2 regions of the Streptomyces sp. NPDC020958 genome follow, and region 2 is predicted to be linked to the other one. Evidence: predicted binding sites of a transcription regulator. Region 2 holds the regulator's gene; the other holds the start of a gene.
What was found. Region 2 encodes HrcA, which represses chaperone genes, less so after heat shock. Its sites were predicted from a motif close to TTNGCACTCNGNNNNNCNGAGTGCNAA; they were not measured.
Positions count from the first base shown of each region.

Region 1: a site for HrcA is predicted at 5,781-5,807, ahead of groL (chaperonin GroEL). Genes of this name have one in related genera too.

Region 1 is NZ_JBVHFU010000004.1:474,652-486,429, reverse strand. It holds gene otsB (trehalose-phosphatase) at 1-531, shown strand, start outside; gene ACZ3KP_RS16075 (alpha,alpha-trehalose-phosphate synthase (UDP-forming)) at 581-2,014, opposite strand; gene ACZ3KP_RS16070 (glucosyl-3-phosphoglycerate synthase) at 2,098-3,042, opposite strand; SAM riboswitch class I at 3,200-3,341, shown strand; gene thrC (threonine synthase) at 3,360-4,643, shown strand; gene ACZ3KP_RS16060 (MoaD/ThiS family protein) at 4,691-4,966, shown strand; gene ACZ3KP_RS16055 (cold-shock protein) at 5,436-5,639, shown strand; gene groL (chaperonin GroEL) at 5,971-7,593, shown strand; gene ACZ3KP_RS16045 (alpha/beta fold hydrolase) at 7,883-8,668, opposite strand; gene ACZ3KP_RS16040 (NADH:flavin oxidoreductase) at 8,915-10,042, shown strand; gene ACZ3KP_RS16035 (hypothetical protein) at 10,097-10,303, opposite strand; gene ACZ3KP_RS16030 (carboxylesterase/lipase family protein) at 10,432-11,778, shown strand, end outside.
Region 2 is NZ_JBVHFU010000009.1:163,301-175,078, reverse strand. It holds gene ACZ3KP_RS25365 (MFS transporter) at 1-98, shown strand, start outside; gene ACZ3KP_RS25360 (adenosine deaminase) at 95-1,099, opposite strand; gene ACZ3KP_RS25355 (ribonuclease Z) at 1,120-2,025, opposite strand; gene ACZ3KP_RS25350 (histidine triad nucleotide-binding protein) at 2,032-2,385, opposite strand; gene ACZ3KP_RS25345 (S41 family peptidase) at 2,518-5,727, opposite strand; gene ACZ3KP_RS25340 (hypothetical protein) at 5,774-6,346, opposite strand; gene ACZ3KP_RS25335 (VOC family protein) at 6,423-6,815, opposite strand; gene ACZ3KP_RS25330 (16S rRNA (uracil(1498)-N(3))-methyltransferase) at 6,866-7,624, opposite strand; gene ACZ3KP_RS25325 (nitronate monooxygenase) at 7,621-8,697, opposite strand; gene dnaJ (molecular chaperone DnaJ) at 8,806-9,942, opposite strand; gene hrcA (heat-inducible transcriptional repressor HrcA) at 9,943-10,959, opposite strand; gene ACZ3KP_RS25310 (MBL fold metallo-hydrolase) at 11,135-11,778, shown strand, end outside.

The DNA of each region.
Region 1 (11,778 bases), on a different contig from region 2:
TGGGACGCGGCCACCGGCGAACTCACCGCCCCGCCCCCGCACCCCGGCATCGCGGCCGTCCGCGCCGAACTCCCCGCCCTCCTCGACCGCGTGGGCGCCGCGCACGGCACCTGGATCGAGGACAAGGGGTTCGCGGTGGCCGTCCACACCCGCCGGGCCGACGACCCCCAGGCCACCTTCGAAGCCCTCCGCGTCCCCCTCACCGACCTGGCCACCCGGCACGCCCTGATCGTCGAACCGGGCCGCCTGGTCCTGGAGCTCCGCCCGCCGGGCATGGACAAGGGGGTGGCGCTCCGCGAGTTCGCGAGGGAGATCGGCGCGGGCGCGGTCCTCTACGCGGGCGACGACCTGGGCGACATCCCGGCCTTCGCCGCGGTGGAGGAACTCCGCAAGGAGAACGTCCCGGGCCTCCTGGTGTGCAGCGGCAACGAGGAGGTGACCGACCTCGCCGACCGAGCAGACCTGGTGGTGAACGGCCCGGAGGGCGTCGTACGGCTCCTACAGACCCTGGCTGCCATGAGCGCCCTTTAGGGGCGCGGGGAACTGCGCGACCAGCCCCCACCCACCCGCACCCGACGAACTACCCTCCCAACGCCCCCAACTGCTCAAGAAACCAAGCCGCAGGAGGCAACGCGGTCGCCGCGGCGGCCAGCCGCTTGCACCGCTCCGCCCGCTCCTCCACCCTCATCGTCAACGCCTCCTGCAACGCGGCCGCGGTCCCCCCGATGTCGTAGGGATTCACCACCACCGCGTCCTCGCCCAGCTCCTCGTACGCCCCCGCCTCCCGCGAGAGCACCAGCGCGCACCCCTCGTCCGACACCAACGGGATCTCCTTCGCGACCAGGTTCATGCCGTCCCGGATGGGGTTCACCAGGGCCACGTCGGCCAGCCGGTACGCCGCCAGCGAGCGCGCGAAGTCGTCCTTGACGTGCAGCACCACCGGGGTCCAGTCCGCCGTCCCGTACGCCGAGTTGATCTCGTCCGCGACCCGCTGCACCTCTGCCGTGTAGTCCCGGTAGACGGCGAGGTCCTGCCGCGAGGGGTAGGCGAACGCGACGTGCACCACCCGCTCCCGCCACTCGGGACGGTCGTCGAGCAGCTGCCGGTAGGCGAGCAGCCCGCGCACGATGTTCTTCGACAGCTCGGTCCGGTCGACCCGGACGATGGTCTTGCGGCCCTCCCCGATCTCCTCCCGGAGGGCCGCCATCCGCTCGTCCACGTCCCGCTCGTGCGCCCGCTTGCGCAGGAAGTCGGCGTCGGCGCCCAGGCCGTGCACCCCGATCCGGGTGTCCGACGAGGAGGGGATCCCCGGGCCCAGCACCGTGTGACAGCAGGCCACGAACGCGTCCGCCCAGCGGCGGGTCAGGAACGCCGCGTGGTCGGCGCCGAGGATCCCGCTCAGCAGCTCCGCCGCGATGTCGTCGGGGAGCAGCCGGAAGTAGTCCGGCGGTGCCCACGGGGTGTGCGAGAAGTGACCGATCCGCAGGTCGGGCCGCAGCTGCCGCAGCATCCGGGGCGCGAGCGCCAGGTGGTAGTCCTGGATCACCACCACCGCGCCGTCGCCCGCCTCCTCGGCCAGCGCCTCGGCGAACGCGCGGTTGTAGGCCCGGTACGACTCCCACTGGCGCCGGAACTCCGCGTCGAAGACCGGTTCCAGCGGGGTCTGGTAGAGCATGTGGTGGACGAACCACAGCACCGAGTTCGCGATGCCGTTGTACGCGTCCGAGAACACGCCCGGTTCGATGTCGAGCATCCGGACCCGCTGGCCCCCGGTGTCCGCCTCCGGCAGCAGGCCGCCCCCGGCCCGCCGGACCGCCTCGCGGTCACCGTCGCTCAGCGCGGCGCACACCCACACCGCGTTCGCGTCCGGCCCGATGGCCGAGAGCCCCGAGACCAGCCCGCCGCCGCCGCGTTTGGCACGCAGGGCGCGGTCCGCGTCGTCAGGGTGCACCTCGTACGAAACCGGGCCGCGGTTGGACGCGACCAGCACCTCTGCACTGCCGGTGGAAGCCATGGGGGAAGCCATACGCCTCAACCTAGCCCGGCTTGTAAACGCTCAAACGTACGGCCACGCCCGACGGGCGAACGTGTACCAGGTCAGGCCACCCGGCGGTCGGCGTACTCCGCGATCTCCACCATCGGCGGGCGTTCCTCCGTGTCCACGGAGTAGGTGCGGGGTTCGAAGCCGTCCTCGCCGCGTTCGAACTGGGTCAGGGACGGGCGGATCAGATGGCCGCGGGCCAGCCGCAGCTGGGCCGTGCGGTAGATCGCGGCGGACATCCGGCCGAGGGCCTGGCCGTCCTGGTGGCGGTGCTTGCGCACCCCGACGTCCACCTGGGCGAGCGCGTCCAGGCCGACCAGGTGCAGGGCGTCCACCAGCATGCCCAGCTCCACGCCGTAGCCGACCGGGAAGGGGAGCTGCTCCAGCAGGGTGCGGCGGGCCGCGTACTCGCCGCCGAGCGGCTGCACGAACCCGGCCAGCTGCGGCCAGTGCATGTTCAGCAGGGGGCGGGCCATCAGCTCGGTGACCCGGCCGCCCTGGCCCGCCGCGCCGGCGAGCGGGCGGTCGTACATCGCCTTGACCAGGTGCACGTCCGGGTCGGTCAGCAGCGGGCCGACGATGCCGGTGACGAAGTCGGAGGAGAAGTCCTTCAGGTCGGCGTCGACGAAGCAGATGACGTCCCCGCCGGTGACGAGCAGGGAGCGCCACAGGACCTCGCCCTTGCCGGGGACGGCGGGGATGCGGGGGAGGATCGTGTCACGGTGGACGACCCGGGCGCCCGCCGCCGCGGCCACCGCCGCCGTGCGGTCGGTGGAGCCCGAGTCGACGACCACGATCTCGTCGACGAGCGGCACCTGCCGCATCAGGTCGTGACGGATGACCGCGACGATGTCGCCGACCGTCTCCTCCTCGTTGAGCGCGGGCAGCACGACGGAGACGGACTGACCGGTGCGCTGCTTGGCGGCGAGTATCCGGTGCAGCGGACGGTCGGTCACGGACCAGGAGCGGGTGGCCAGCCAGCGCTCGGCTTCTTCCAGCACAGTCAGCGGCTCCTCACTGTCACGGTCACACTGCGGGGTGTGATCCATCTCGCGGTACGGACGACTATCTCAACTGTCCTGGCCTTCGGTTACAGTCTTGAACAACGCGCGTGACCATCGCATGTCCTGGGGTCACCGTGCGTTGACAACCGAATACAGCTCATCCAGAGGGGCAGAGGGAAACGGCCCGATGAAGCCCCGGCAACCCTCCAGCCGGTCTCGTGTTCACAGCGAGGCTCCCGGCTAGGGAAGGTGCCAAATCCGTCTCACGGCGAGATGCGCCGTGAGGAAGATGAGGAGAAAGGGCCTCGCCTCACATGGCTGCGCAGACTGTTGCAACCGCTTCCCCGAAGACCGTGGACCTCGGCCCCGCCGCCGCGCTGTCCTGCCGCGAGTGCGGCCACCGCGTGCCGCTCGGCCCGGTGTTCGCCTGCGAGGAGTGTTTCGGCCCGCTGGAGATCGCGTACGACTTCTCGGGCTACGACACCGAGGAGCTCCGCAAGCGGATCGAGGCGGGACCCGCGAACATCTGGCGCTACGCGCCGCTGCTGCCCGTCCCCGCGGACGTGGCGACCAAGCCGAACATCAACCCGGGCTGGACCAAGCTCGTCCAGGCCGACAACCTGGCCAAGGAGCTCGGCGTCACCGGCGGGCTGTACGTGAAGGACGACTCGGGCAACCCGACGCACTCCTTCAAGGACCGCGTCGTCGCCCAGGCCGTCGAGGCCGCCCGTGCCTTCGGCTACACCACGCTCTCCTGCTCCTCCACCGGCAACCTGGCCGGTGCCGTCGGCGCCGCCGCGGCCCGGGCCGGCTTCCGCTCCTGCGTGTTCATCCCGCACGACCTGGAGCAGGGCAAGGTCGTCATGGCCGCGATCTACGGCGGCGAGCTCGTCGGCATCGAGGGCAACTACGACGACGTGAACCGTTTCTGCTCCGAGCTGATCGGCGACCCGGCCGGCGAGGGCTGGGGCTTCGTCAACGTCAACCTGCGGCCGTACTACGCCGAGGGCTCCAAGACGCTCGCGTACGAGATCTGCGAGCAGCTCGGCTGGCGGCTCCCGGACCAGCTGGTCGTCCCGATCGCCTCCGGCTCCCAGCTCACGAAGATCGACAAGGGGCTGCAGGAGCTGATCAAGCTCGGGCTCGTCGAGGACAAGCCGTACAAGATCTTCGGTGCGCAGGCGGAGGGCTGCTCGCCGGTGTCGACCGCCTACAAGGCGGGTCACGACGTGGTCCGGCCGCAGAAGCCGAACACCATCGCCAAGTCCCTCGCCATCGGCAACCCGGCCGACGGCCCGTACGTCCTCGACATCGCGCGGCGCACCGGCGGCGCGGTGGAGGACGTCGACGACGAGCAGGTCGTCGACGCCATCAAGCTGCTCGCGCGGACCGAGGGCATCTTCGCGGAGACCGCGGGCGGGGTGACGGTCGGCGTCACCAGGAAGCTCATCGAGAACGGGCTCATCGATCCGGCGAAGTCGATCGTCGTCCTCAACACGGGTGACGGACTGAAGACACTGGACGCGGTCGCGGGTACGGGACTCACCGCGACCATCCGCCCGAATCTCGAGTCTTTCCACGAGGCCGGGCTCGCCTGAGCCGACCGCACAGAACCAGGGCGTTGCCCGGACCGGAGGTCTAGACAGTGAGCGTCACCGTTCGCATCCCCACCATCCTGCGTACCTACACCGGCGGCCGGGCCGAGGTCGCCGCGGAAGGCGCCAACCTCGGCGAGGTCATCGCCGACCTGGAGAAGAACCACACCGGGATCGCCGCCCGCGTTCTCGACGACCAGGGCAAGCTGCGCCGGTTCGTCAATGTGTACGTCAATGACGACGACGTGCGATTCGAGCAGGGCCTGGAGACGGTCACGCCGGACGGCGCCGGCGTCTCCATCATCCCGGCCGTCGCCGGTGGCTGAGCCGCCGACCCGCCTGACGTGATGGCCGAATGACCGAACATTACCTTCGGTAACAGGAATCACGGGTTGTGAATGGGATTGCCCCCTCCGCGAGAGAAGCGGAGGGGGCAATTCTGTGTGGTTGAGCGCGGTACAGTTGGGGAACACGGTCCCGATCACCGGGGCGCGGGCCCTGTTATTGGATACCGCTGGCCTGCCAAGAAGTAGCCAAAGTGTGCCGGTCATATGCGGCTTTCGTGGCTTTTATGGGGCCCGACTTGCCCTGAATTCAACCGAATTCTCGCTACATTCCGGACCCTTCCCGCCCAGAATTCTCGTCCGATTGACCTGTTGCAGACGGCAGTTGGACAGATACATTCAGCCGCGGTCGACGCGTTCCGGCGCACGCCCCCAACCAATGGGGGGTGAGGTCTGACCCGGATCCGCGAAGTGTGGATCTGTGCAAGGGCCAGTAATAGGGGAGTTAGGCATGGCTCAGGGCACCGTCAAATGGTTCAACGCGGAGAAGGGGTACGGCTTCATCGCGGTCGACGGTGGTGCGGACGTGTTCGTCCACTACAGCGCGATTCAGATGGACGGCTACCGCACCCTGGAAGAGGGCCAGCGGGTCGAGTTCGAGATCTCGCAGGGTCAGAAGGGCCCGCAGGCCGACATGGTTCGCGTCACCGCCTGAAACGGCACACACGAGGAAGGGCCCGCTCCCGTCAGGGGGCGGGCCCTTCGCCGTGTCCCGGAGGGCGCCGGTCCGGGCCCCGGAGGGCGCCGCCCGGGTGTTCGCGGGCGGCTGAGCGCGCCGCCCGATACCCGGGAGGCGCTTGCACTCGCCTAGGCCGAGTGCTAATCATTGCGTTAGCACTCTGAAGGTGAGAGTGACAAAGAAGGACCGGGTCGGTGAGGCCCGCAGGCCGGGTGGGGCAAGGAACCCACGGGTCGGCGAGCCGTCCGTCGCGGGCGCGGGCGCGGTCCTCGAAGACTCACCCCCAGTCCTGGAGGGACCACTTCACATGGCCAAGATCATCGCGTTCGACGAGGAGGCGCGGCGCGGCCTCGAGCGCGGCATGAACCAGCTCGCGGACGCCGTCAAGGTGACGCTCGGCCCCAAGGGCCGCAACGTCGTCCTCGAGAAGAAGTGGGGCGCCCCCACGATCACCAACGATGGTGTCTCCATCGCCAAGGAGATCGAGCTCGAGGACCCGTACGAGAAGATTGGCGCCGAGCTGGTCAAGGAAGTCGCCAAGAAGACGGACGACGTCGCCGGTGACGGTACGACCACCGCGACCGTTCTCGCCCAGGCCCTGGTCAAGGAGGGTCTGCGCAACGTAGCCGCCGGCGCCAACCCGATGGCCCTCAAGCGCGGTATCGAGAAGGCCGTCGAGGCCGTCTCCGGTGCCCTCCTCGAGCAGGCCAAGGATGTCGAGACGAAGGAGCAGATCGCCTCCACGGCCTCCATCTCCGCCGCCGACACCCAGATCGGCGAGCTCATCGCCGAGGCGATGGACAAGGTCGGCAAGGAAGGCGTCATCACCGTCGAGGAGTCCCAGACCTTCGGTCTGGAGCTGGAGCTCACCGAGGGTATGCGCTTCGACAAGGGCTACATCTCGGCGTACTTCGCCACCGACATGGAGCGGATGGAGGCGTCCCTCGACGACCCGTACATCCTGATCGCCAACTCCAAGATCGGCTCCGTCAAGGACCTGCTCCCGCTCCTGGAGAAGGTCATGCAGTCGGGCAAGCCGCTGCTGATCATCGCCGAGGACGTCGAGGGCGAGGCCCTGTCGACCCTGGTCGTCAACAAGATCCGCGGCACCTTCAAGTCCGTCGCCGTCAAGGCCCCGGGCTTCGGCGACCGCCGCAAGGCGATGCTGAACGACATCGCCATCCTCACCGGCGGCGAGGTCATCTCCGAGGAGGTCGGTCTCAAGCTCGAGAACACGACCCTCGACCTGCTGGGCCGCGCCCGCAAGGTCGTCATCACCAAGGACGAGACCACCATCGTCGACGGCGCCGGCTCCACCGAGCAGGTGCAGGGCCGGGTCAACCAGATCCGCGCCGAGATCGAGCAGTCCGACTCGGACTACGACCGCGAGAAGCTCCAGGAGCGCCTGGCCAAGCTCGCCGGTGGCGTCGCCGTCATCAAGGCCGGTGCCGCGACCGAGGTCGAGCTCAAGGAGCGCAAGCACCGCATCGAGGACGCCGTGCGCAACGCGAAGGCGGCCGTCGAGGAGGGCATCGTCGCCGGTGGTGGCGTGGCCCTGCTGCAGGCCTCCCAGGTCTTCGAGAAGCTGGAGCTGGAGGGTGACGAGGCGACCGGCGCGCAGGCCGTGAAGCTCGCCCTGGAGGCCCCGCTCAAGCAGATCGCCGTCAACGCCGGCCTCGAGGGTGGCGTCGTGGTGGAGAAGGTCCGCAACCTCACCCCGGGTCACGGCCTGAACGCCGCGACCGGTGAGTACGTCGACCTGGTCGCCGAGGGCATCATCGACCCGGCGAAGGTGACGCGTTCCGCCCTGCAGAACGCCGCCTCCATCGCCGCGCTGTTCCTCACCACCGAGGCCGTCATCGCCGACAAGCCGGAGAAGGCCGCCGCGGCCGCCCCGGGCGGCATGCCGGGCGGTGACATGGACTTCTGAGCCTGACGGCTCGGCAGCTCCCGCACAGCGCCGAGGGCGGTACCCCCTGTTCGCCAGGGGGTACCGCCCTTCGCCGTACCCGGGCCCGGCCCAGGCCCCCGACGGGCGGGGAGCGGGCCCCGTTCGGCGGGGCGTTCGGCGGGCGGGGGCTGGTGCGTCCGGCCGCGGGGCGGGGGTGCCGTGCTCGGGCGGTCGCTGCCGCGGCGGACGGCGCGGCGGGGTGCCTCCTGGCCGGAGGCTGGGGGAGGCCGGTGACCGACGAGTGTGCCGCGGGCGGTCCCGGCAGTCCTCAACGGGCGAGGAACGGGCCCAGTGCCGCGGTGAGTTCGGTGGGTGCGTCCAGTGCGATCAGGTGCGCGGCGGTGGGGAACTCGACCAGGGTGGCGCCGGGGATCCCGGCGGCGTAGCGGCGCGCGATGTCCTGGAAGTCGGTGACGTCGAGCCTGCCGATCCCCACCAGGGTGGGCACGCGGATGCCGGCGAGGTCGCCGGCCGTGGGCCCCTGGGAGTACTCGCCCACCACGTCCTGGTTCACCAGCGACGTGCGCAGCGGTTCGCGGAGCCGGTCGGCCAGTCCGTCGGCGACGTCGTCCCAGCCACGGGCCGGCCCGCGCAGCCACATGTCCAGGTTCACCCGGACGGCGGTGTCCAGGTCGCCCGCGGCCAGCGCCGCCGTCTCGGCCTCGTCGTACGTGATCATCTGCGCGGACCAGTCGTACCCCGGCCACGGCGGGGCGAGCAGCGCCAGCGAGTGCACCCGGTCCGGGTGGGTGAGCGTGAAGTCCACGGCCACCCGGCCGCCCCAGGAGGCGCCCACCAGCCGGACCCGGTCGAGGCCGAGGTGGTCCAGGAGGCGGCGTAGGTCGTCGCTCTCGCCGAACGGTCCGCTCGGCGGCGCGGACGCGCCGAAGCCGCGCAGGTCGTACCGGACGACCGTGTGCCGTTCGGCGAGGGCGGGTGCGACCGCGTCCCACATGCGGTGATCCGCCACGCCGGCGTGCACGAGTACGACGGGCGGTCCGTCACCGGTGACGGAGTAGGAGAGGTGACCGAGCTCGTCGGCGAGTGTCTGCATCCGCAGATGCTCGCAGCGCCCCGGTGCGGGCCGCCACCCGATAAGGGACGCGAGGCACCCCCGCCGGGGCCGTGGCGGGGGTCACACGGCTTCGGTGCCGGGAGCGGGAATGCGCGCGGGCGGACGGATCGTTGTGCACGACGCGCACTCGATGCGCGTGCACATACCACCCGGTCGACGAGCCGGACCGTACGACCTCGGGTGCCCGGCCTCGGGTACCCGCCCCACTCACGAGGAGCCCCCCACGTGACCGTCACCACGCCCCCCGCCTCCCGCGCGGCGGAGATCCTCTCCCGCCCCATCGTCCTGAACGGGCTCACGGTCCCCAACCGGATCGTGATGGCGCCCATGACCCGCCAGTTCAGCCCCGGCGGCATCCCCGGCGAGGACGTGGTCTCGTACTACGCCCGCCGGGCCGCCGCCGGTGTCGGTCTGATCGTCACCGAGGGGACGTACGTCGGCCACGACTCGGCCGGCGACAGCAGCCGTGTCCCGCGGTTCCACGGCGAGGAGCAGCTGGCGGGCTGGGCGAAGGTCGCCGAGGGCGTGCACGCGGCCGGCGGCACGATCGTCCCGCAGCTGTGGCACATCGGCATGGTCCGCAAGCAGGGCCGGCCGCCGTTCGCGGACGCCCCCGCCGTCGGCCCCTCGGGCATCCGCCTGGACGGCACCGAGGGCGAGGGCAAGGAGATGACCCGGCAGGACCTGGACGACGTGATCGCCGCGTTCGCCGAGGCCGCGGCCGCCGCCGAGCGCATCGGCTTCGACGGGGTCGAGCTGCACGGCGCCCACGGCTACCTGCTCGACCAGTTCCTGTGGGCGGGCACCAACCGCCGTGCCGACGCGTACGGCGGCGACCTGGTGGCCCGTACGAAGTTCGCCGCCGAGATCGTCGCCGCGGTCCGCGCGTCGGTCTCCGCCACCTTCCCGGTCATCTTCCGCTTCTCGCAGTGGAAGTCCGACAACTACGACGCCCGCCTCGCCGAGACCCCCGAGGAGCTGGAGGCGATCCTCACGCCGCTGGCCGCCGCCGGCGTCGACGTCTTCCACGCCTCCACCCGGCGCTACTGGCTCCCCGAGTTCGAGGGCTCCGACCTCAACCTGGCCGGCTGGACCAAGAAGCTCACCGGCAGGCCCACCATCACCGTCGGCTCGGTCGGCCTCGACGGCGACTTCATCAAGGGCTTCATGGGCGAGGGCTCCGAGGTCAGGGGCATCGACGACCTCCTCGACAGCCTGGAGCGCGAGGAGTACGACATGGTCGCCGTCGGCCGCGCCCTCCTCCAGGACCCCGAGTGGGCGTCGAAGGTCCTCGCCGGCAGGACGGACGAGCTGAAGCCGTACGACGCGGCGGCCCTGAAGTCGCTGAGCTGAGCTGAGCTGCTTCCGAGCCGAGCCGGGCGGGTCGGCGGGCGGAGACGTGTGTGATCACCGGAACACGGTCATGACCAGCGCGTCCTCTCCCTGCACCGGCAGGGAGAGGACGCCGAGGACCAGGGCGCAGGTCCGCGCCGTCTCCGCCCCCAGGCGCCGCCGCGCCCAGCCCCAGCCGCCGACGGCGGCGAGCGCCGACAGCAGCACCAGCCCGGCCCGGACGCCGCGTGCCCCGCGCGTCTCGGGCCGCCCGACCCGCATCCCGCCAGCACGCCGAACGTGACCAGGAGCGAGACACGCGACTGCACTGGCCGCGGACACCGGCACTTACCCGTGGTGCCGTGCGTTCCACCGGTGACCAGCAGCCGCCGAGGTGAGAGCGAGCGACCATGACCGCCAGTGAAACCCGGACGCCGGCCCCCGCGGCCGCCGAGGGACCCGTCGTGCGGACGGCCGCCGGTGCCGTGCGCGGACTTTGGGAGGACGGACTGGCGGTCTTCCGGGGCATCCCGTTCGCCGAACCCCCGGTGGGGGAGGCACGATTCGCGGCACCCCGGCCGGTCCACCCGTGGGACGGCACCCGCGAGGCGTACGCCTTCGGGCCGCCGCCCCCGCAGGACCTGGGCATCCAGGGGCGCACGGGCGTACTGGAGGCCCCCGAGGGCGACGACTGGCTGACGGTGAACGTGTGGACGCCCGACCCGGACCCGGCCGCCCGCCGCCCGGTGATGGTGTGGATCTACGGCGGCGCGTACAAGCTGGGCCACTCCGGCAGCCCCGGCTATGACGCGCAGCGCATCGCCCGCGAGGGCGACGTCGTCGTGGTCACCCTCAACTACCGCGTCGGCATGGAGGGTTTCGCCCACATCGAGGGAGCGCCCGCGAACCGCGGCCTGCTGGACCAGGTGGCGGCCCTGGAGTGGGTACGGGAGAACGTCACGGCGTTCGGCGGCGACCCCGGCCAGGTCACGCTCTTCGGCGAGTCCGCGGGCGCCGGGTCGGTGGCCTCGCTCCTCACCATGCCGAGGGCGCGCGGCCTGTTCCGGCGGGCGATCGCGCAGAGCGTCCCGGGCACCTTCTTCTCCGCCGAGCTGGCCGAGGACATCGGCAGGGCCCTCGCGGCCGAGGCCGGCCTGCGCCCCACGGTGGCCGACCTGGCGACGACCGACCCGCGCCGGCTGCCGGAGGCCGGACAGGCGCTGGGCGCCAAGATGGCCCAGTACGTGGACCGTTGGGGCCGGATCGCGCCGACGGTCACCCCGTTCTCCCCGGTGGTCGACGGGGACGTGCTGCCCAGCACCCCCTGGGAGGCACTCGCCTCCGGCGCCGCCCGCGACGTGGACCTGCTCGTCGGCCACAACCGCGACGAGTTCCGCCTCTTCCTCGTCCTGGCCGGCATGCACGGCAGGATCACGGAGGAGCAGGCGACCGGCGCGCTGCGCCTGTTCGGACCGGGCGGCGAGGCGGGCGAGCAGGCCTACCGCGCGGCCCACCCCGACGCGTCACCCACCGCGCTGTACGAACAGGTGCAGACGGACTGGCTGTTCGCGATGCCGTCCCTGCGCCTCGCGGAGGCCCAGACCACGGGCGGCGGCCGGGCCCACCTCTACGAACTGACCTGGGGCGCCCCCGGCAGCGGCGGGGTCCTGGGCGCCTGCCACGGACTGGACATCCCCCTCCTCTTCGGCACCTTCGACGCGGACCTCGCCCAGCTCCTCTGGGCGGGCGCCGACGTC
Region 2 (11,778 bases):
CGACGGTGGCGCTGCGCCGCCGGACCACCACCGTCGCGACCGGCCCGGCGCTCACCGACGTCGACGAGACGACGGTACGGCTGGACGTGGCGGCCTAGGCCGGACCGGCACCGAACTCGTAGGCCTCCACCTCGGCGAGGTAGCGGGCCCGCAGTTCCTCGTCGTCGTCCAGGAAGGACGCGAGGAAGGAGTTGCGGGCCAGTTCCCGCATCTGCTCCCGGGACAGGCCCAGGGTGTCGCGCACGGCGTGGTAGTTGTCGGCGACGTACCCGCCGAAGTACGCCGGGTCGTCGGAGTTGACCGTGCACAGCAGCCCGGACTCGATCATGGCCGGAAGCGGATGGTCGGCGAGCTGGTCGACCGCGCGCAGCCGGACGTTCGACAGCGGGCACAGCGTCAGCGGGATCCGCTCCCGCACCAGCCGCTCCACCAGCCGAGGGTCCTCCATGCAGCGCAGCCCGTGGTCGACGCGCTCCACGCCGAGCAGGTCCAGCGCCTGGGTGATGTACTCGGGCGGTCCCTCCTCACCGGCGTGGGCCACCCGCCGCAGCCCGAGTTCGGCGGCCGCCTCGTACACCTCGCGGAACTTGACCGGCGGGTGCCCGACCTCGGCGGAGTCCAGCCCGACCCCGGTGATCCGGTCCAGGTACGGCTTCGCGGCCTCCAGCGTCGCCATCGCCGACTCTGCGGTGTCGTCGCGCAGGAAGCACATGATGAGGCGGGTGGAGATGCCGTGGCTGTGGACGCTCCGGCCGAGCGCCCGCCACAGGCCCTCCACGACCGTGTTCATGGACACCCCGCGCGCGAGGTGCGCCTGCGGATCGAAGAAGATCTCCGCGTGCCGCACGCCCTGCGCGGCGGCCCGCGAGAGGTACGCGTCGGCGAGGTCGTCGAAGTCCTGCTCGGTACGCAGGACGGCCATCAGCTCGTAGTACAGGTTCAGGAAGGACTGCAGGTCCTCGAACTGGTACGCCTTGCGCAGCGCTTCGGTGTCCGGGTACGGCAGCTCGACGCCGTTGCGCGCGGCCAGCATGAACGCCAGCTCGGGCTCCAGGGTGCCTTCGATGTGGAGGTGCAGTTCTGCTTTCGGGAGGGGCATCAAAGCATCGTACGGCGGTTTCACCTGCGCTTCGGGACCGGCACTCGGAGCAGGTCGTGGGCGACGGTCAGCTCGCCGTCGTAGCCGGCGGCCCGTGCCTGCCGTCCGAACTCCTCGGGGTCGGCGTAGCGCTGACTGAAGTGGGTCAGGACCAGGTGACGTACGCCCGCGTCGCGGGCGACGGCCGCCGCCTGTCCGGCCGTCAGGTGGCCGTGTTCCGCGGCGAGTTCGGCGTCCCCGTCGAGGAAGGTCGACTCGATGACGAGCAGGTCGCAGCCCTCGGCGAGGGCGTGCACGCCCTCGCAGAGCCGGGTGTCCATGACGAACGCGAACCGCTGGCCCCGCCGCACCTCGCTGACCTGGTCGATCGTGACGTCCCCGAGGACGCCCTCGCGCTGGAGCCGGCCCACGTCGGGGCCGGTGACGCCGTGCGCGGCGAGCCGTTCGGGCAGCATCCGCAGGCCGTCGGGCTCGGTCAGCCGGTAGCCGTAGGACTCGACGGGGTGGGAGAGCCGGCGGGCCTCGAGCCGGTACGACCGGGTGACCGCGAGGTCGCCGTCCGCGTCGACCGGGACCTCGGTGACACCGACGGTCTCCCGGTAGGCGGTGGCGTAGCGGAGGCGGTCGAAGAAACGCTGCCCGGAGCGCGGGTAGTGGGCGGTGACCGGGTGTGGGACCCGGTCGAGGTTGATGCGCTGGACGACCCCGGCGAGGCCGAGGCAGTGGTCGCCGTGGAAGTGGGTGACGCAGATCCGGTTCAGGTCGTGGGCGGCGACCCCGGCGCGCAGCATCTGCCGCTGGGTGCCCTCGCCGGGGTCGAAGAGGATGCCCTCGCCGTCCCAGCGCAGCAGGTAGCCGTTGTGGTTGCGGTGCCGGGTGGGCACCTGACTGGCCGTTCCGAGGACCACCAGTTCACGTACGGACACGGTGACCTATCCGGGCGGCCACTGCAGGCCGCGGCCGCCGAGGACGTGGGCGTGGGTGTGCCAGACGGTCTGGCCGGCGCCGCTGCCGGTGTTGAAGACGACGCGGTAGCTGTCCAGCTTCTCGTCGTCGGCGACGGCCTGGGCCTCGCGCAGTATGTCGGCGGCGATCGTGGGTTCGCCTTCGGCGAGTTCGGCCGCGTTCTTGTAGTGGACCTTGGGGATCACCAGGACGTGGGTGGGAGCCTGGGGGTTGATGTCCCGGAAGGCGACGGTGGTGTCCGTCTCCCGGACGATCGTCGCGGGGACGTGGCCCGCGACGATCTTGCAGAAGAGGCAGTCGTCCTGGGGTTCCCCTGGCATGTTTTCTCCTCGCCCGGTGATCGGTTTCGGGTTTCCGGGGCATCGTATCGTCGTCAGGGCGCGGGTCCGGTGGGGGCTTGTCGCGCAGTTCCTCCCCCAGCCTTCGGCCGGGGGTACCCCCAGCGCCCCCCTTTACGCCGGCAGCACCGGCGGTGCTTTCGCGGGGCTGTTCTCCAATGCTTCCAGTGCGAGGCGGACGGCCTCGTCCAGTTGGGGGTCCCGGCCCGCGGCCCAGTCCTGGGGGGTCTGGACGACCTCCACGTCCGGGTCGACGCCGTGGTTCTCCACTCCCCAGCCGTAACCCTCCAGCCAGAACGCGTACTTCGGCTGGGTGACCAGGGTGCCGTCGACCAGGCGGTAGCGGCTGTCGATGCCGATGACGCCGCCCCAGGTGCGGGTGCCGACCACCGGGCCGATCCCCAGGGCCTTGATCGCCGCGTTGACGATGTCGCCGTCCGAGCCGGAGAACTCGTTGGCGACGACCACGACCGGGCCGCGCGGCGCGTCCCGCGGGTAGCTCTGCGGGCGCATGCCGCGCGGCAGGTCCCAGCCGACGATGCGGCGGGCCAGTTTCTCCACCACGAGCTGGGAGGTGTGCCCGCCGCGGTTCTCGCGGACGTCCACGACGATGCCCTCGCGGGCCATCTCCACGCTCAGGTCGCGGTGGATCTGGGCCCAGCCGGGCGCCTGCATGTCGGGGACGTGGAGGTAGCCGAGGCGGCCACCGGACGAGGCGTGGACGTGGGCGCGGCGGTCGGCGACCCAGGCGTGGTAGCGCAGCGGCTCCTCGTCGGAGACGGGTACGACCACGGGGTGACGCAGGTCGCCGCCGCCGGCCGGGGACACGGTCAGTTCGATCGCCTTGCCCGCGGTGCCGACGAGGAGCGGACCGGGGCCGGTCACCGGGTCGACGGGGCGGCCGGCGACGGCCACGATCGCGTCGCCGGGGCGCACCGCGGCGCCGGGTGCCGCCAGCGGGGAACGGGCGCCGGGGTCGGAGGTCTCGGTGGGCAGGATCCGGTCGATGCGCCAGGTGCCGTCCTCGTGCCGGGAGATGTCGGCGCCGAGCAGGCCCTGGCGGGCGCCGCCGCCGTAGCCGCCGCGCGGGGTGACGTAGGCGTGCGAGGTGCCGAGTTCGCCCTGCACCTCCCAGAGCAGGTCCACCAGGTCGTCGTGGGTGGCGCACCGGTCGACGAGCGGACGGTAGCGGTCGAGGACGCCGGTCCAGTCGACGCCGCCGAGGTCGGGCCGCCAGAACTGGTCGCGCATGATGCGGCCGGTCTCGTCGAACATCTGCCGCCACTCGGCGGCCGGGTCGACGCTCGCCCGGATCCGCGTCAGGTCGACGGTGACGTTGGTGTCGCTGTCGTCGTCGCCCGAGGCGCGGCGGTCGCTGGGTACGACCTTGAGCTTGCCGTCGGCCCGGAGCAGGACGCGTTTGCCGTCGCCGCTGACCTCGAAGCGGTCGGCGTCGGAGGCGAGGTACTCGATGCGCTGCTGGGCGAGGTCGTAGCGCTCCAGCTCGGTCCTGGGCGCCGGGTCCTCGGGGTGGGCGCGGGAGGCGCCGAGGACACCGCGCACCGGGTGGCGCAGCCACAGGACACCGTCCTTGGCGGCGCGCAGCCCGGAGTAGCGGCCGGCCTCCACCGGGAACGGCACGATCCGGTCGGCGAGGCCCTCCAGATCGATCCGGGTGGCGGGGGTGCCCTCGGCGTCCGGGGTCTCGTCCTTGTCGGGGGTCTCGAAGGGGCGGCCGTGGCGCTGCGGGCCGAACGGCGAGGGGGTGGTGGCCGCGAGGGTGATCAGGTGCGGGCGGTCGCCGACCACGAAGGCCAGGTCGAAGACGTGCTCGTCGTAGACCGGGTCGAAGGAGCGGGTGGAGAGGAAGGCGAGGTGTTTGCCGTCGCGGGTGAAGACGGGGTCGTAGTCCCGGAACCGCAGCGGGGTGGCCTCGGTGACGGTGAGGTCGGTGGTGTGGGCGATGCGGAGCTGGCAGAGCCCGCCCGCGCCGGGGTGGGACCAGGCGAGCCAGCCGGAGTCGGGGGAGAACGCCAGCCCGGACACGTCGCCGTCCTCGCTGCGGTCGACCTCGCGGACCTCGCCCGTCTCGCGTTCGACGAGGAGCAGCCGCCCGTCGTGCGCGGCGACCGCGACCCGGCCGCCGTCGGGGGCGACGGCCAGGTCCAGGACCCGGCCGAGCTGTCCGACGGCGAGCCGGCGCGGGGTGGAGCCGGGGGCCGGACCGGTGGCGGGCGCGAACTCCAGGGCGTCCTCGCCCTCGGCGTCCGTCACCCACACCACCCATTCCTCCGCGTCCACGCGGAAGGTGACGGGCAGCCGGGCCCGCACCCCGGGCCGGGCGGCGAGGGCGCGCGCCGGACCGGACCGGTGGGTCACCCAGTGCACGCCGCCGCGCACCAGGACGGCGCTGCCGCGCCCGGTGTGGTCGGGCGAGGCGGAACCGAACCAGCGGGCCGCGTCGAGCGGGTACGGCTGCCGGTCCACCCGCTGCCCGCCGAGCCGGACGTCCAGCGGGCGCGGCTCGGCGCCCTCCAGGTCGTCCAGGAGCCAGAGTTCACCGGCCGAGGCGTAGACGACCCGGGTGCCGTCGCTCGCCGCGTGCCGGGCGTAGAAGCCGTCGAGGAAAGTGTGCCGGCGCAGGTCGGAGCCGTCGGCCAGGGAGGAGTACAGCGCCCCGGTGCCCTCGTGGTCGGAGAGGAACGCGATCCGGTCGCCGACCCATTCGGGGCACTCCAGGTTCCCGTCGAGTTCGGCGTGCAGCCGGACGAACTCGCCGTCGCCCTCCCGGTCGATCCACAGCTTCCCGGCCGTACCGCCCCGGTACCGCTTCCACCAGGCCGCCTCGCGGCCCATCGGCGCGGACAGCAGCACGGTGGCGGGCCCGTGGGCCACGTGCCCGACCGGGCCGTACGGAAGGACGGTGGACGGTCCGCCGTCGAGCGGGACCGCGTGGGCCCAGCTGCGCCGGAGGCTGGACTGACCGTAGGTGGTGATCGCGAGGACCCGTCCGTCGCCGGTCCAGCCGCGCACCTGGGTACGGGAACTCCCCCAGTGCGTCAGGCGGGTCGAGGGGCCGCCGTCGACCGGAGCGACGTGGATCTCGGGGGCACCGTCGCGGGTGGACGTCCAGGCGACCGTGGTGCCGTCGGGCGAGATGCGCGGCAGGGCCACCGGCATGTTGTCGGCGCTGACCCGCCAGGCCCGGCCGCCGTCGAGGGGCGCGAGCCACACGTCGTCCTCGGCGGTGAAGGCGACCAGTTCGCCGTGGACGTGGGGAAATCGGAGGTAGGACCGCGGTCCCGTCGCTGCACCCTGAGTCACCCGCTCAGCCTATGCACCCGGGCCCGCCCGCCGGGGCCGATTTCGATCACTTGCCCTGCACGGGCCAGCACGTGGGGTCGCCCTGGCACCAGATCGTCCTCGTCACGGTCACGGTGGGGCCGGGCCGCTGCCCGTAGGTGGGGGGCCGGTACGTGCTGTACGCGGGGCCGGGGGTGGCGTCGCAGTTTCCGAGGCCGTTCACCCGGAACCACTCCTTGCCGCCGACCTTCGCGACGAGGTCGCCGCGCACACAGGCACCGCTGACCGCCTTGGTGACCCGGCCGGTGACGGTGATCGCCCGCCCGTCCTTGGTCCTGCCCTTGCAGTCGACGGAGACCACGGTGGCCTCGGTCGCCGAGGGCGTCCTCGCCGACGAGCCGGAGGCGCCGGACGTGCCCGCCGTGCCGTAGCTGCCGGTGCAGGTGAGCCAACTGACGTCGACGTGCTGCCGTTTCAGCTCGGCGGTGGCCGTCTGGTCGGTGGTGTACGCGACGGTCGCGGTGTTCAGGTCGCTCGGCCGGCAGCCCGCCAGGACGCCGGCGGCGACCACCGCGAGCCCCGCCACGGCCGCCGCCCTGCTGCCGCGCGGCCGGCGCCAAATCCGCCTCAATGCCCCCATGGAGGGCAGCCTGCCACCGTCCCGGCCCTGGCGGTAGGGGGCTTACGGCCACTCACCTGTTCGGGACCGTCACCCTTCAGGTGCGCAGCAGCAGCCACTCCTGGAGCTCCACCAGGTTCCCCTCCGGGTCCTTCAGGTGGGCGACCCGCATCCGCTGCGTCATCGGCGCCGGCCCGTGCACCAGGACCGCACCGCGTGAGGTGATCTGCTCGCAGTAGGCGTCGAGGTCGTCGACGCGCAGCACCACCAGCGAACGGTGCCCGGTCGCCGCGTCCCCCAGTTCGCCCAGTGTCTCGGCCATCATCGCCCGGTCCTGCAGGGCGATCCCCGCGGACCCGGCGTGCGGACTGAACTTCTCGTACGGCCCCTCGCTCGCCCCCGACTGCGGCTTCAGCCCGAGCACGTCGGAGTAGAAGCGGTAGCAGGCGGCGAAGTCGGTGACCAGGAGCCGGACTTGGGCGAGTTCCACGGCGCGTTCCCCCAGGAGGTGGTGCGGGTGCGGTGCGGCTGTCGTACGGGTCAGGACCACCGGCCGGTGCGGCCCAGCAACAGGGCCGCGGCCGCGGTGCCGGCGGTCGACGTACGCATCACCGTAGGCCCCAGGGTGTACGCCCGCGCACCCGCCTCCTCGAACAGCGCCAACTCGTCCCGGGCCACGCCCCCTTCAGGCCCGACGACCAGCACGATCTCGCCCACGGCGGGCAGTTCGGCGGTGGCGAGCGGCGCACTGTCGTGCTCGAAGTCGGAGTGGAGCACGGCGGCGAGGGCGGCGCCCGCGAGCAGCGCCGCGACCTGCTTGGTGGTCGCCGTGTCCGCGACCTCGGGGAAGCGCACCCGGCGGGACTGCTTGCCGGCTTCGCGGGCGGTCGCCCGCCACTTGGCGAGCGACCTGAGCCCCCGGTCGCCCTTCCACTGGGTGATGCACCGGGCGGCCTGCCAGGGCACGATCGCGTCCACGCCGACCTCGGTCATGGTCTCCACGGCGACCTCCCCGCGGTCGCCCTTGGGCAGCGCCTGCACCACGGTGATCCGGGGCGCGGGCGCGGGTTCCTCGGTCACCGCGCCCAGGCGCACCACGAGCCGGTCCTTGCCCTCGGCGGCGACCACCTCGCAGACGGCGTGGCGTCCGGCGCCGTCGGTGAGCACGACCTCCTCGCCGGCCTCCAGCCGCTTCACGGAGACCGCGTGCCGCCCCTCGGGGCCGTCCAGGACGTACTGGCCGCCGCCCTCCGCGGAGTCCGCGGGGAACCGCTCGACGACGAACACGGGCGCTGTCATCGCCCCTCCTCCTTGGTCGACAACGCTGTCGACGCGGCCGCGAGTTCCTCGGCGAGGGTCTCCACGAGCCGACCGGCCGGCAGCTCCCGGGCCAGCCGGTGGCCCTGCCCCGCCCACAGCGCCATGCCCTGCGCGTCCCCGGCCCGGGCGGCGGCCTTGCGCAGCGGGGCGGTGAGGTGGTGGACCTCCGGGTAGGCGGCGGGCGCGTACGGGCCGTGCTCACGCAGGAAACGGTTGACCAGGCCGCGGGCGGGCCGCCCGGAGAACGCCCGGGTCAGCTCGGTGCGCGTGAACAGCGGGTCGGTCAGCGCCCGCTTGTGCACGTCGGGGGCGCCGGACTCGGGGGTGGCCAGGAAGGCCGTGCCCAGCTGGGCGGCGCTCGCGCCCGCCGCGAGCACGGCCGCGATCTGGCTGCCGCGCATGATCCCGCCCGCGGCGACCACGGGCAGGCTCACGGTGTCCCGGATCTGGGCGACCAGCGCGAGCAGCCCGATCCCGGAGCCGTCGTTCTCGGGGACGTCCCGGTGGGTGCCCTGGTGACCACCGGCCTCGACACCCTGCGCGATCACCGCGTCCGCGCCGGCCCGCTCGACGGCGAGGGCCTCCTCGGCCGTGGTCGCGGTGACCAGGGTGAAGGTGCCGGCCCGGCGCAGTGAGTCCAGGGCCTCCCGGCTCGGCACGCCGAAGTGGAAGGAGGCCACGGCCACCGGGTTGTCGAGGAGGACGGCGAGTTTCGCGTCGTACCCGTCGTCCCGGCCGCTGTCCGGGTCACCGAGCTCGGTCCGGTACCAGGCGGCCTCACCGGCCAGCTGGTGCGCGTAGAGGTCCACGGCCCCGGACTCCGCGTACTCCGGCTGCGGCACGAAGAGGTTCACGCCGAAGGGGCGGCCGGTCAGTCCCCGCAGTTGCTTGATCTCCTGGTACATCCCGTCGGCGGTCTTGTACCCGGCGGCCAGGAACCCCAGTCCGCCCGCCTCGGACACGGCGGCGGCGAGCTGCGGACCCGAGGCCCCGCCCGCCATGGGGGCCTGCACGATCGGAAAGCGGCAGAGATCGGTCAGCGCGGAGGACATGACGGCATGTTGTCACGTCCTCCGGACAAGACCGAATCGGCCGCCGCTTTGGCACATGCCAGGAATGTGCCGCCACCCTGGCACATGCCAGGGGAATGCCGCGGCCCGTCAGCGCCCGTTGAACGCGTCCTTCAGCCGGCTGAACAGTCCCTGCTGCCCGGGCTGGAACTGCCCCGTCGGCCGTTCCTCCCCGCGCAGCTTCGCCAGCTCCCGCAGCAGCCTCTCCTGCTCCGGGTCGAGCTTGGTGGGAGTCGTCACCTCCACGTGGACGATCAGGTCGCCCCGGCCGCCGCCCCGCAGGTGCGTGACCCCGCGCCCGTGCAGCGGGATCGACTGCCCCGACTGGGTGCCCGGCCGGATGTCGACCTCCTCCATCCCGTCCAGCGTCTCCAGCGGCACCTTCGTACCGAGGGAAGCCGCCGTCATCGGGATGGTCACCGTGCAGTGCAGGTCGTCGCCGCGCCGCTGGAACGTGGAGTGCGGCAGCTCGTGGATCTCGACGTACAGGTCACCGGCGGGACCGCCGCCGGGGCCGACCTCGCCCTCACCGGCGAGCTGGATCCGCGTGCCGTTGTCGACACCCGCCGGGATCTTCACGGTCAGCGTCCGCCGCGACCGCACCCGTCCGTCACCGGCGCACTCGGGGCACGGCGTCGGCACGACCGTCCCGAAGCCCTGGCACTGCGGACACGGCCGCGAGGTCATGACCTGACCCAGGAACGACCGCGTCACCTGCGAGACCTCACCGCGGCCCCGGCACATGTCACACGTCTGGGCGGTGGTGCCCGGCGCCGCGCCCTCACCGTTGCAGGTGTTGCAGACGACCGCCGTGTCGACCTGGATGTCCTTGGTCGTGCCGAAGGCCGCCTCGTCGAGCTCGACCTCGATCCGGATCATCGCGTCCTGGCCGCGCCGCGTCCGCGACCTCGGCCCCCGCTGCGACGCCGTACCGAAGAAGGCGTCCATGATGTCCGAGAAGTTCCCGAACCCGCCGGCGCCGAAGCCGCCCGCGCCCCCGCCGCCGCTCTGCGACAGCGGGTCCCCGCCGAGGTCGTAGACCTGCTTCTTCTGCGGGTCGGAGAGCACCTCGTAGGCGGCGTTGATCTCCTTGAACCGCTCCTGGGTCTTCGGATCCGGGTTGACGTCCGGGTGCAGCTCGCGCGCGAGCCGACGGAAGGCCTTCTTGATCTCTTCCTGCGACGCGTCGCGGCGCACGCCGAGAACGGCGTAGTAGTCCGTGGCCACTTACGACTCCGCCAGGATCTGTCCGACGTACCGTGCCACCGCTCGTACCGCTCCCATCGTTCCCGGGTAATCCATGCGGGTCGGTCCGACCACGCCGAGCTTGGCGAGTGCCTCGCCGCCCGAACCGTAACCGACCGACACCACGGACGTGGAGTTGAGTCCCTCGTGGGCGTTCTCGTGACCGATGCGCACGGTCATGCCCGAATCCCCCGCCTCGCCCATGAGTTTGAGGAGCACGACATGCTCCTCCAGAGCCTCCAGGACGGGCCGGATCATGAGGGGAAAGTCATGCCCGAAGCGGGTGAGATTGGCGGTACCGCCGATCACCAGCCGCTCCTCGTTCTCCTCGACGAGCGTCTCCAGCAGGGTGGAGAGCACCGCCGAGACCGTACCGCGGTCCTCGGCCTCGAAGGCGTCCGGCAGGTCCTCCACCAGCCGGGGCACGTCCGAGAACCGGCGGCCCGCGACCCGGCTGTTCAGCCGCGCCCGCAGATCCGCCAGGGACGCCTCCCCGAACGGCGCCGGACAGTCGACCAACCGCTGCTCGACCCGCCCGGTGTCGGTGATCAGCACCAGCATCAGCCGCGCGGGGGCGAGCGCGAGCAGTTCCACGTGCCGCACCGTCGACCGCGTCAGCGAGGGGTACTGCACCACGGCCACCTGCCGCGTCAGCTGGGCCAGCAGCCGGACCGTGCGGGCCACGACGTCGTCGAGGTCGACGGCGCCGTCGAGGAAGCTCTGGATGGCCCGCCGCTCGGGCGCGGTCATCGGCTTGACACCGGCCAGCTTGTCGACGAACAGCCGGTAGCCCTTGTCGGTGGGGATCCGCCCCGCGCTGGTGTGCGGCTGGGCGATGTACCCCTCGTCCTCCAGGGCGGCCATGTCGTTGCGGACGGTCGCCGGCGAGACACCGAGGTTGTGCCGTTCGGTCAGCGCCTTCGAACCCACCGGCTCCTCGGTGCCGACGTAGTCCTGGACGATGGCGCGCAACACCTGGAGCCTGCGTTCACTCAGCATCTTCGCGCCACACCTCCAGAAAGTCGTCCCCGCGGCCTTTCGGGTCTTTCGTCTGGCACTCTGCGAGCCCGAGTGCCAGCGTCCCCGGCCCAGTGTACGGCCGTCGGGTACCGACTGGGCAAGGTCGGTACGGGGACGGTACGGACCCGCCGCGTTCTGCGGCTAGCGTCGCGGTATGACGGTGACTTGGGAAGAGCTGGGCTGGGAGCGCCTGGCCGACGGGGTCGGCCGGTGCCGGCTGCCCGGCTGGGACTGCACGGCGGGGCTGGTCCTCGGGGCGGGCACGGCCCTCATGGTGGACGCCGGGTCGAGCCTCGCGGAGGGCGCCCGGTTGCGCACCCAGGCGCAGGCGCTCGCCGACCACCGTGTGACCCATCTCGCGCTCACCCACGCCCACTTCGATCACGTCCTCGGGGCGGCGGCGTTCGCGGGCACGGACCTGTACGCGGCGGTGGGCGCGCAGACCGTCCTCGCCCACGACCGTGACGGGCTGCGCCTGGACGCGGTAGGCAACGGCCTGCCGGCCCCGGAGGCCGAGGAGGCGGCGGACGCCCTCCCCGTCCCCCGCCACCTGGTCTCCGGCGAGTGGACCCTCGACCTCGGCGGCGGCCGCCAGGTCCTGCTCGCCAACGTGGGTCCCGGCCACACCGCCCACGACCTCGTGGTCCTCGTCCCCGGCGACCCCGAGGTGGTGTTCTGCGGCGACCTGGTGGAGGAGTCCGGCGACCCGCAGGCCGGCCCCGACGCCGTACCGTCGCGGTGGCCCGCCGCCCTGGACCGGCTGCTGGCCCTCGGCGGTGACCGCGCCCGGTACGTCCC